3 regions of the Oceanobacillus sp. FSL W7-1309 genome follow, and region 1 is predicted to be linked to each of the others. Evidence: riboswitches for the same ligand, from Rfam matches in the RefSeq annotation. Region 1 holds a riboswitch; each other region holds the start of a gene.
The links. Region 1 has a riboswitch for thiamine pyrophosphate ahead of NST46_RS10045 (lipoate--protein ligase family protein). Riboswitches for the same ligand answer to the same signal wherever they lie in the genome.
Positions count from the first base shown of each region.

Region 1 (4,271 bases):
TAGAAGAAACGATTTATTTCTTACAAAATTGTGGGGCTGCAGCAATTGAAGTTGGTATCCCATTCTCCGACCCAGTAGCAGATGGACCAATAATTCAAGAGGCCGGTATACGTGCATTAAAACATGGCACAACCTTAGCAACGGTTATCGATAAACTAGCAACCTTTAAAGATAGACGTTCAATTCCAATAGTTATCATGACTTATTTAAACCCAATTCTAGCCTACGGAATTGATCGATTCGCCAAAGATTGCTTACAAGCGGGAGTTGATGGCGTCATTATACCTGACATCCCGATGGAAGAGGAAGGAATCATTGCTAGTTCTCTGCAAGAACAAAACATTGCTTTTATTCGCCTTGCAGCAATGACAAGTTCAGAGGAACGCTTAATAGAATTAGCAAAACGTTCAGAAGGATTTCTGTATGCTGTTGCTGTGAAAGGAACAACTGGGGAACGTGAAACACACGATACGAAAGTGCATGATTATTTGAAATTGCTCAAGAAAAACAGCTCTATCCCTGTCCTAGCAGGGTTCGGTGTATCAAATGCTGAGCAGGCACAACAGCTTTCCAAAGCATGTGATGGTGTCATTGTTGGGAGTAAAATTGTCCAGCTTTTACACGAAGGAAAATTAAAGGACATCCAGCAATTAATAAATGGAAGTATTCAATCAAACGGGCAAAAAGTTCGGTAAAACACACATGTCCAGATAGCTTCTATGTGAACGCGTACTAATTTAAAAATTCTTAACGCTAATTGTTGCATTTATCTTTACAATTATCACAATTAGCAGTAAGCTTAGCATGTAATTCGAATAAACAAATAAATAAATACGCACTAGGGGAGCTGCTTTGCTGAGAAAGACGTTTCGCGCCTGACCCTTTGAACCCGAATTAGATAATACTAGCGTGGGGAATGTGCAGTCGACAATGGATCGGATATGTTATCGCTGGATAAATTTATCAAAGACTGCATTCTATTTGATGCAGTCTTTTTTTAGCAAAAGCGTAGTCCTGTTAGCGCTGCATGAACTTAGTAAAAGGAAATACGGTGTTTGCGTCATGAGGTCAGGGAAATACCACTAGGTCTTTAACATCATCGGCGCAGTAGCTAGCAGCTCTCAAAAAAGTAATTTTTCATCGGAGGTGTCTACATTGAAGAAACATTGGGCTTTTATCGATACCGGCTTCCAAGATGCTTCGTGGAATATGGCGTTTGATGAGTGCTTAATCAACTGGCATCATGAAGGTAAAATCCCGCCGACATTACGATTTTATGGCTGGAAAGCACCAAGTTTATCTGTCGGCTACTTTCAAAAGGTTGACAACAAAATTGATTTCGATGCAATAGAACGACACAGGTGCCAATTTGTTCGTCGTTTAACTGGTGGCAGTGCAGTCCTTCATGACGATGAGCTAACGTATAGCCTTGTTATTTCTGAGAATGATCCAGATATTCCTGTATCCGTTCAAGAAGCATACCACGTACTATCTAAAGGGGTGTTTGAAGGGTATCTTAACTTAGGTATTCCAGCTGAATATGCCATTTTAGACAGAGATAGCGCCAGAGGGAGAACAGCAATATGTTTTGAGAAACCAGCCTTCTACGAAATGGTTGTAGACGGCAAAAAGCTTTCCGGAAATGCGCAAACAAGGAAAAAGGGTGTCCTCATGCAACACGGTTCGATTCCAATGAGTATGGATACGGAGATGCTTTTTGATTTATTCCTGTTTTCTTCCGGACGGATACGGGAACGAAGTCGAGCCGCATTTTCCAAAAAAGCGGTTACAATTAATCAATTAACGAATCGAGAACATCATTATGACATGTTAACACAGGCATTCAAAGAAGGATTCAAAAAAGGATTAGATCTAGAACTCCACCCTTTGCAATTAACAGAAACCCAATGGGAAGAAGTGCAGCAATTAGCACATTCAAAATATGAAACGAGAGCATGGAATATTAACTCAAATAAGGAGCGTGCTAGCATTGGCTAAACAGGCAGAATATATTCGTAAACCAGAATGGCTAAAAACAAAAATCAATACAAATGAATCCTATAAAAAATTGAAGCATTTAATGCGCGATAAGCGATTAAACACAGTATGTGAAGAAGCAAAATGCCCAAATATTTATGAATGCTGGAGTGAGCGTAAGACAGCAACATTTATGATTCTAGGTGATACGTGTACACGAGGATGCCGATTTTGCGCGGTTAAAACAGGTCTTCCAAGTGGGCTTGATTTAGGCGAACCAAAGCGAGTTGCTGATTCCGTTTCCATTATGGGGTTAAAACACGTTGTTGTGACAGCGGTCGCGCGTGATGACCTAGAAGATGGAGGAGCAGCAGTTTTTGCCAATACTGTACGGGCAATCCGCCATCAGAATCCAGGCTGCACAATTGAAGTCCTGCCATCCGATATGAAAGGGGATTATGAAAGCTTACATACACTTATGGATAGTGAACCAGATATATTCAATCATAATATTGAAACCGTTAGACGATTAACTAAACGCGTTCGAGCCATCGCAAGATACGACCGATCCCTACAGCTGCTTCAACGTGTGAAAGAAATTGCGCCAACTATTCCTACGAAATCCAGTATTATGGTTGGTTTAGGAGAAACAAAGGAAGAACTCATTGAAGCAATGGACGACTTGCGTGCACATGATGTGGACATTGTTACAATTGGGCAGTATTTACAACCAACTAAAAAACATTTAAATGTTGAAAAATATTATCATCCAGATGAATTTGAAGAATTAAAAAAAATCGCACTTGAAAAAGGCTTCTCGCATTGTGAATCTGGACCATTGGTACGCTCTTCTTACCATGCGGATGAACAAGTAAGCCAATCTTCCGCACAAAAACGAATTAAGTATATGAAAGGCTATGAAACACAAGAGAATAAAAAAGTTGATTTTCAATTTTAAATAACAGACTACTTATAAATCCCCCTGGTCACTTATAAAATGGTTAAGGGGGATTTATCGACAGCATGATCTTCCATCCAACAAATATCCTCTCCCCTCTCTTGGAAAGTGAAATAATAAATACTATCGCAACTTTTATCTCCACTTTAAAACTATCTTTTCTTACTATAGCTACACCTACTTCATGTGCAGCATTTTCATTTAAATAAATTTATTAGACTATTATACAAGCATTGTGAATATATCTGCATATCTTAATAGTAAATACATCACCAAAGAAAGGAGCAGTAGTTTATGAGCTATCCTAACTGTTCATGCGGTCACAATGACTGTGTTTGTGAAGTAGTAAGGAAAATAGTTGCCGCACAGAATCAAGTAGCTGATAGGAATAAGCACTGTAGCAGTAGCTGCAACGACTCTATAAGAGAATTATATTCCCAAAATCATAGTATAAATAGGAATACAACTATCCCCTTTATTCTATTTAACAAAGGCAGTCTTAAACCATTTATTGCAAGCGGTGTGTACAAGAAGAAAAAAAAGGGATGTTGCGAGGATGCGTTTTTCGCTGCTCTCGAAACACCAGTCTTACGGGCAATACGATTTATTCCACATACATGCTGTGTCGAAGTTGAATTATTACAGCCGGTAAATGAACACGGTATTCCACTGACGCATGGAGGTAAAAATCTAGTTGATTTCTTTAAAGATAAATGTCATCGACAAACAGTAAACTTCAAAAAAACCGGTATATGTATCACGCTAGATTTAGAATGTTTTTGTGCGATCACTTGCTTATCGCCAATCAAACTCTTGCCGCGGCGCTCTCATTCTTCAAACTGTTAGGAACAGAAGCGCAAGCGCCTGGTTAGCGACGTACGGACTGCGCTCCGAACTGTGGGGAGTTGGAGTAACTAAGTTGCCCACTGCATTCAAATTTTATAATTTCCTAGTTATTTTACCAAAACAAATAGAAAGACCCTAAAGCACTTTATTTAGGGTCTTTCACTTCTGTTCTTCCGAATTGTTTTTTCGTTGATACTTTCGCTCACTTTGTGAGTCGTCCTTCGTTTTTTTCTTTTTCTTCTCGTCCTGACTTTCTATTTTTAAATCTTCCATCGGAATATCATCGACAAACTTCTGCTCTTTCTGTTCATCCAGCTTCGTTCTTCTCTCCTCATTCCACTTTGGTCTTTCATTTGTAGAAGAATGCTTATTTTCACTGCTCATTTTCATCTCACCTCTACGCTTCTTTTTCTTTCCTCTTCCTTACTTTCCATATTTATAAACCTCTATCATGTAAAAACTAATTTTTCTTGGTATACTTTATGGATTG
Region 1 is NZ_JBBOBX010000001.1:2,109,986-2,114,256, reverse strand. Features, by position in the region: gene trpA (tryptophan synthase subunit alpha) at 1-695, shown strand, start outside; TPP riboswitch at 831-934, shown strand; gene NST46_RS10045 (lipoate--protein ligase family protein) at 1,156-1,998, shown strand; gene lipA (lipoyl synthase) at 1,991-2,935, shown strand; gene NST46_RS21870 (CotY/CotZ family spore coat protein) at 3,230-3,781, shown strand; gene NST46_RS10035 (hypothetical protein) at 3,941-4,165, opposite strand.

Region 2 (4,271 bases), 1.6 Mb from region 1:
GTGGCAACAGGAAACGGATTTATCGTCGGCGCAACTGTAGGAACTGCAACGGCTTCAAAATCAGGTGAGTGAATTGAAACAGGCCGTTACCGATATTTTAGACTTGGCCAATGAACTGAAAGAGGGAACCATTGAAAAAATGTTATCGAAAAGTGACTTTAACGTTTCATTCATCCTTATCGGCTATAGTGAAAGATACTAACAAGTTGTATATAAATATCCACCACACGTTGTCTTAGAAGCTCATTAACCAAAACAAAACTCCCAAACAAACAGTTTCCCGAATAATAAAAAGCAAATAGGCCACAATAAACATGAAAATCAGAAAATGACTGTCATCACTAAAAGACATATGGAGGTGCAATACGGATCAAGCCATACCGTTGTCCAAATTGCAAAACAAATAAATCCCGCTTTAATCTCATTGAGCAAATCGCAATACCTGTTAAACTAGACGCAAAAACTGGAGAATTACTGGAAAGTTATACAGATGAGAGTACGGAAATGTTCCATCAGATGTATAAGGGGCCAAAATACCGTATTCAATGTGGGATATGTGGTTTGATAGAGAATGAAAATACATTTGAACAGTTTGCTAAATATGCAGGTTTTTAATGTTTGTATGTGTGTCTGCTGCGACCCTAATGATTTTTTGTTGTTGAGAAAACATTTATTTGAACAAACCTTTTAAGGAACCTAAACTCTGTTAATTAATGATCGATTATAAATATGAATCCATTATGATCAAGAGTATAAATTGAATAAAAAAACAATCACGTTTTTATAGCAAAAAATCATAAAATTACGTTAACCATCCCTATTCCCTTGACATAAATTTCTAAAGATTATAACATATGGATATAACTTAATTATATGCACTAGGGGTGTTATTTAACTGAGATGAGTATTACTCAAACCCTTTGAACCTGAACTAGTTGAAACTAGCGTAGGAAAGTGTAAACTCTAAATACATACTTAAAGAACATTTATGCCTTATTCTTAATATGTAGTTATTTGTTTTTACGCAGCTTTCCTATGGGAAGGTTGCGTATTTTTTATTTTATCTATCATTTTTATGATGTAAGTTTCACGCTAAATTAATAGTATAGGAGTGGTTAGGATGATTAGAACAGTATTAGTAACAGGCAGCAGCAGAGGGTTAGGGGCAACTATTGCAAAGACATTGGCACAGCAAGGATTTCAAGTGGTTATCAACTACTATCAAAGCAAAGAAGCTGCTGAGAAGCTCGTTTCTGAGATTGGTGAAGAGAATGCTATTGCCATTCGGGCTGATGTAACAAATCGTAAAGAAGTAGATGAATTGATAAAAAAAGCAACGGAATATTTTGGCCAAATAGATGTTGTCGTCAATAATGCATTAATAGATTTCAAGTTTGATCCAACCAAACAAAAATCCTTCACAGAACTTACATGGGAAGATTATCAAAAACAACTGGATGGTACGTTAAAAGCAGCATTTAATGTCGTTCAAAGCGTCATCCCCCAATTTATTGAACGACAAAATGGAAGTATTATAAGCATTGGTACAAATTTATATCAAAATCCTGTTGTACCCTACCATGAATATACAACAGCAAAAGCTGGATTAATCGGTTTTACACGTAATATCGCTGCCGAATTAGGTGTATATGGCATAAAAGCGAATGTAGTTTCAGGTGGATTATTAAAAACAACTAACGCGAGTGCCGTTACAACACCAGAAGTATTCGATTTAATTGCTCAATCAACGCCATTGAAGAAAGTGACCACACCTCAAGATGTAGCCAATATGGTCGCTTATTTATCTTCAGAAAATGCTGACGGTATTACAGGGCAAAATTTCACAATAGACGGCGGTTTAACAATGAACTAATAGCTTAAAATACGATAGCTGATCCTTCAAAAACGGAATGTACAAGACAGTTAATAATGATGTATGTTGAGGTGTAAATAAATGACAAAAACGAAAGAAAGACAACTGCATTTAGGTGTTTTGCTGTATGGTTGCGGACACCATCAAGCTGCTTGGTTAATGCCTGACTCAAGCATTGAACATATTGGGGAGATTTCTTATTATCAATCTTTAGCACAGGTTGCGGAAAAAGGTTATTTTGATGCAGTATTTTTTGCTGATAATCAATCATTTCCGGCTAAACATGCCAGTGATATGCCAGCATTTTGGTTTGATCCAGTAGTCAATTTAACAGCTATTTCCCAAGTGACAAATCATGTTGGATTAGTTGCAACAATTTCAAGCACTTTTTCTAATCCTTTCACAGCTTCCCGGCAGCTCTTAAGCTTAGACCATATTACAAAAGGGCGTGTTGGCTGGAATCTCGTTACCTCCATGACTGATTTAGAGGCGTTGAATCATAGTATGGAAGAGCTGCCTCCTCGTGACAAACGTTATGAAAAGGCAGATGAATTCGCTGCTTTAATGAATAAGTTATTTATTTCATGGGATGATAATGCGTTTCTGCATCAGCGGGAAGAAAGAAAATTGATAAACCCATCAAACATTCAGCCTTTTCATCACGATGGTACGTATTTTAAAGTGCATGGCCCATCCACCACGCCAAAAAGTCCGCAAGGCAAGCCAGTATCCATGCAAGCGGGGGCATCTAAACAAGGCATTGCATTAGCCGCAAAATATGCCGATGCAGTCTATTCCGTGTCGTGGAACTTAAAGCAAGCAAAAAGTTTTCATAAAAAATTAGATGAACAAGTTAAACAAAGCGAAGACAGCAATAGACATATTAAAGTATTCCCAGGCCTAGTAACTTATGTAGGGCATACACGTGAAGAAGCTTTAGCCAAAAAAGCAGCTTTAGATGAGCAATTACCTATTGAAACAGCTTTAAAACAGTTGAGTTTCTTTATTCAGCAGGACTGTTCGAATTGGGAAATTGATAAAGCAGTCCCTCCATTACCTCCAGTAGAAGAATTTACTGGTCCAGTTGGACGTTACGAAACAATACTGGAAATTATCAATGATACCCAGCCTACAGTAAAAGAATTATTAGGTTATCTCAGTGCAGGCGGTGGACATCACACACTAATAGGTACACCCGAAGAAATTGTGGATCAAATGGAGGTCTGGTTTGAAGCTGGTGTTGCTGACGGATTTAATCTAATGCCTCCTACATTACCCGGCAGTTTAGAAGACTTTGTGGAACTGATTGTTCCTGAAATGCAAAGAAGAGGGATTTTCAGAAAGAATTATGAAAGTCATACCTTCCGTGAACATTTAGGGTTAAACAAATAATGAAAGTGCTGCACTATTATTTTGCCATTGAAATAGAGCAGCACAGTCAAAATTAAACAACCTGTTATCTTGGACTTGAAATTATGAATACAAAGAAAATAAATCCGGTAATGAGTAGTTAAGCAAATCTATTATAGATTTAACAAGTGAGGAAACTTAAACAGGATATAAGTTCCGATTACATTAATAAGAAAAAAGAAAAACCAGGCAAACCCCGACCGGTCCTTTTAGAAATTGATATTTAACCGTTACACTAATCTATTTTTCTCTTTCGCTAACCGAATAACTTCTCTAATCGTATTCCTTGAATGACCACAGTTCGAAGCCACCTCACTCTGTGTGACTCCCTGCAATAAAGCCTTAGAATTTCTGGATACTGAAACACAAAATAACTCCTATATAATAAATTTGCACGTATGTGCTCCTTTATTATATAGGAGGTTGGGTCAGTCATGTATTACGTAAATCACACATTATGTCCCAAGTAGTGAGTGGTTTGAAAGAAGGAGTACGAGCAATTTTCCCTGACGTAATCGTTCAATGATGCATGGTTCATTTGATTCGTAACTCCGTCAAATATGTTCCTAGTAAGGATTATCCCCAAAGCGTTAAAGAAAGTCTATGGTGCACCATGCCTTAAGGCTTGCCTAAGTGTTTTTGAATATTTTCAACAACAAGGGGCTGCATATCCAGGAGCTATTGATTTATGGACAAGAAACTTCCACCATGTCTAGCAACTTTATGATTATGGAAGTTCCATTCGTAAAGTTATGTACACAACCAATGCGGTAGAAAGTATCCATTCCAGCTTTAGAAAAGCAACCAAAAAAGGAGCATTCCCCAACGAGAACGCCTATTAAAAGTATTATTTTCACGGGTAAAAGAACTTGAAACCAAATGGGAAGGTGGCCATATCCAAAACTGGGCAATGGTTATGAACCAACTACTTCTCCAAAACGAGCTAAAAGATAGAGTGTTAAAGTAGCTTGAGTAAACTGGGACTTAC
Region 2 is NZ_JBBOBX010000001.1:514,179-518,449, forward strand. Features, by position in the region: gene NST46_RS02370 (hypothetical protein) at 1-40, shown strand, start outside; gene NST46_RS02375 (hypothetical protein) at 65-202, shown strand; gene NST46_RS02380 (DNA alkylation repair protein) at 370-615, shown strand; TPP riboswitch at 871-970, shown strand; gene NST46_RS02385 (3-oxoacyl-ACP reductase) at 1,121-1,873, shown strand; gene NST46_RS02390 (LLM class flavin-dependent oxidoreductase) at 1,955-3,265, shown strand; partial or broken gene NST46_RS02395 (transposase) at 3,753-4,250, shown strand.
Region 2: linked by a shared signal. The riboswitch ahead of NST46_RS02385 (3-oxoacyl-ACP reductase) and the one ahead of NST46_RS10045 (lipoate--protein ligase family protein) in region 1 are both predicted to bind thiamine pyrophosphate.

Region 3 (4,271 bases), on a different contig from region 1:
TTACCTGGATGAATACTTTTGTATTCCCCCATCATCCAATCCATTTCCCGTTCACTCGTCCCTACATCAGGTGCTGGAATGTCTTTATCCGGTCCTATAATATCGCTGAAATACTGTACATATTTTCGCGATATTAAATTTAACTCACGTGTATTATATTTTCTCGGATCAATCACAACACCACCCTTGCCTCCACCAAAAGGGACTTCGTGCAGTGCATTCTTTAGCGTCATTAGAGTAGCAAGATTAATCACCTCATCTTCATGAACCGATTCATGAAAACGAATACCACCTTTGTACGGGCCTAATATATTATTATGCTGTACTCGAAAAGCAGGAATTCGAACTACCTCTTCATTTTCAAGTGTAACCCGAAGAAAGGATTTTGCTACATGATTCGGAGTGGATAAGATTGATCTTAACGCTCGAAAAGTCTTTTCCCTGTTCTGGTCTTGAATATCATTTAAGAATTCTGTTCCATTAAACAAGGTATCCAATGACTTCTCGATCATATCAACTGTATTGATTGGCATGACGATACTCCCTTTCTTTTTACTTAACTTTCCCGACTTTTCTCTAGTGTAACAAATGATTGCTTCCTCCTCTACCAATAATATCCTATTATAAAATCGGAACGCACCTAAAGCAGAAAAATTCCAAATACAGTAGCGATAATTAAACCGCATATTACCGGAATAAAGTTCTTCCGTACGAGGTCCATCACAGATACCCCACAAAATCCAGCAATTGCAATTAAGGAAGACCAAGCTACAATTGTTCCTCCCCCAGTCCAAATAGCTCCCATTTGTCCGATTGCAGCAAGGGTAGATGCATCTATTGCACTGTTTTGTAAAGATGCTGCTAATGCCCCTGTTAATGGCAAGCCAGAGAAGCCCGATCCATCAAGACCAGTTATGATTCCAATTATTAATAGACTAAATGCTGCAAGAAACGCACTCTGCGGGAGATAATCTTGTATTGACTGAACAAGATCAAATAAAAGTGCTGGCGCATTCTCCTCTACTCCTAGAATACTCCCTGAAAATTCAGGGCTTCCCAGAAAGAAGAATCCTGCAATCGGGATCACAGGTCCCATCGCCTTAAATGCAAATACAAATCCATCTGTAATATGATTACTAATGTAATCCAGCGCGTGGTGTCTCCCATATGCAAATGTAATAATCAGTAATAGAACAGCTGCTACTCCCCCAATAAATGCTGCACCATCCCCTCCTTCTAAACCACTCATCCTACCAGAAAGAAGCTTCTCATAAATCATGAAACCTACAACAGCCAATAATGTTAACGGAACAACAAAAGCAAACGTTTTACTCCAAAATGTAACGTGTTTTGTTTGAGCTTTATGATTTGAAGTTGTTGTAGACTGTAATCCTTTTAAATCTTTTTCAATTCGTGCATCGCCCTTTTTTCGAATTCCTTTCCGCAGCAATGCATATGCAAACAGAATGGCTACTCCTCCAGTAACAAGCGATAAAATCATGGCTTTATCAGCAACTGTTGCAATATCAACACCAGCAGATGCAGCAGATAGTCCAGGTGCTACCTGAACAATATAATCCGAGGAAAGTGCCATCCCTTGCCCCGCTAAAGCAATCGCAACGGCTGCTGTCATTGCTGGTAATCCAGAACGTACCGCAGCTGGAACGAGCAACGCGCAAATCAATGGAACTGCAGGAGTGGGCCAGAAGAATAGCGATATAACATAAGTAACCCCTACTAGGACAAAAAAGGAAACATGACCATTCACCATCATTTTCTCGAACGGTTCAACCATCCTTCTGTCTGCTTCTAAATCTCGAAGTGCATGTAATAACGCAAGCATAAAGGTGATAATTAGAAATATATTGAATAGCTCTTGCGCAGCTACTAAATTAGCGCGAAAGATTGTCGTCAGTCCATCTACAATACTCCCAGTGTAAAAACAACCAATAATAAAGGTACCTAATAGTGTCGGAAATACAACACCTTTACGAAATATCATTGTTAAGATAACAATAAGCGTAAATAAGCCATAAAGCACATGGGAAAATGTTAAAACCATTACGTATTCCTCCCTTTTGGATGTGCTATAACCTATGCGTAAAAATCGCGTTATGCGACAGATTCGAACACTGGATGTTTTATTAATTAAACAACGGGTACATAATATATAACTTCAAAAGGAGGAATTTATACATGAAACCATATGTAAAAGAATATGTAGATGAAACACAAATTAAACTTGACATTACGAAATTAAAAACAAAAGGTGTAGCAAGAGACGATATTTATATTCTTACACATGATGATGAAAGAACTGGTCGTCTAGCAGAAGGTGTGGATGCGAATACAATTGGGATGAAAGAGATGGATTTTTCAAGTGCCGTAGGGAATATGTTTAATAGTCAAGGTGATGAATTACGTACGAAGCTGAAGGAGATTGGTGTCACTACTGTAGAAGCAGAAAATTACGAAGAGGATTTGGATGACGGCAAGATTCTACTGATCGTTACCAATCATGATTTCGTAGAAGAAATGCTCGTGTAAATACGTATACAGAAAATCTGACCTCCCAAAAGTCTTAGGAGCATGGGGCATTCCCAACTGCCCATTCTCCCTAAGACTTTTGGGAGATTTTTCTTCTATTATGTGATACCATGTCCTTCCTCCCTATCTGCACAATCATTACAAAATAATTTTCCCTCTTTGTGTACACCATCAAAGAAACCATTCTCACAATAGATTTCTTCCAAACATTCCACACATATACCGATTAACTCTTGCATTACTTTATCTCCTTCCTAAAAAGAATAACCTCTTCTTAAAAGAGGTTATTCTTATGTGAGCGAATGTATAACATTTTACGCAGCATTTAATAATGTTCTTGGCTGCTTGTGGAACAAGAAAAATACAATTACAGTGCTGATAATAAAAGATGGAACCATGTAAGATGCATTATAAATTAATGAATATAACCAAGCTGGCTGCCCTTCGACGGCCGAACCAAAGAACACAATACCCGCCACATAATGAGCGACGAAGCGTAATGCAGAGCCAACGAAAACACCAAGCGTAATATAGGTTAAATACGTCTTCGATTCGCCGGATTTAACAGCCTCCTGAATTTTCTTAGCAAACAAACCAGCAAAGCCAAGTACCGTAAAGGCAATTGCATAATCAATAAATCCTTGTAATGGTTCTAGAACGTAAGCCGTTCCTGTTGCCACTTGCAAAACTCCCCAAAGGAATCCCGAGAGCAATCCCCCTTTAATCCCCCAACGGAACGCAACAATAAAAACCGGGATCATCGCAAACGAAACAGATCCGCCTTGCGCCCAAATTTTAAATGATATTGGAAGGATGTCTAAGAGAAGTGCTAAAGCAGTAAAAATCGCTACCTCTACCAAAAATAACGTACGTTTTGAATTCAATGTTAAGTACTCTCCCTTTTAGAGGCAGTTCAAAAAGTTCGGTAAAAATGACGCATCGCAGGGGATCTTCTGCTAAAATCGCCCACGTCCTGTGAGCAACACAGAAGTCACCAGATCCTGTGGAAGCCTGGTCCGGGGGAGTTACGCCGCCTCGAACTTCGACGCACAGGACGTGCTAGTGTCGGTGTTGCAACAAAGCTTTTCTGTGGGGCGAGTAAACACAGCCCCAGGGCGTTGCAACTGTAGCCGACCTCGGTCCTTTTTATCCTCCTTTTGAACATATACCTTTATCGCATTTTAGACGCAAAAAAGTAATGTCAAGGGAAGCTTTCTGATGGTGACTACAATTAAGTAGTCTGCTTCGCTCACATTACTTTTTTTATTCCATCAAAAAGACTACCATCCCTACGCTAGAATTAACTAACAGGTTCAAAGGGTCTGAACAATAATGTTCACTCTCAGTCAAAACGACTCCCCCTGCAGGCTTTTTCTATTTACTTTTTTGTTACCTGTATTGTACCTTATTTATTTGAATTGAACAAATTAATTACAAAAACAATTATAAACGTTGAAACTCCTTTACATCTTCTACACATAATCCAATAGCACTTTCCCAAAATTCCGGTTTCGTGAGATCAGCATTTAAATGCTTTTTTGCGAGCTCTTCTACTGTCATTCGACCAGTATCTCTTAGTAAGGCAATATAATCATCCTCGAAGCTGCCGCCTTTCTCCTTTGCATACGCGTAAATACCAAGGCTAAATAAATAGCCAAATGTATATGGAAAATTATAAAACGGAACACCTGTAATATGAAAATGTAGTTTAGAGGACCAAAAGT
Region 3 is NZ_JBBOBX010000002.1:262,169-266,439, reverse strand. Features, by position in the region: gene NST46_RS13945 (Glu/Leu/Phe/Val family dehydrogenase) at 1-533, opposite strand, end outside; gene NST46_RS13940 (hypothetical protein) at 641-2,062, opposite strand; gene NST46_RS13935 (general stress protein) at 2,197-2,547, shown strand; gene NST46_RS13930 (hypothetical protein) at 2,646-2,786, opposite strand; gene thiT (energy-coupled thiamine transporter ThiT) at 2,862-3,431, opposite strand; TPP riboswitch at 3,816-3,919, opposite strand; gene NST46_RS13920 (M3 family oligoendopeptidase) at 3,991-4,271, opposite strand, start outside.
Region 3: linked by a shared signal. The riboswitch ahead of thiT (energy-coupled thiamine transporter ThiT) and the one ahead of NST46_RS10045 (lipoate--protein ligase family protein) in region 1 are both predicted to bind thiamine pyrophosphate.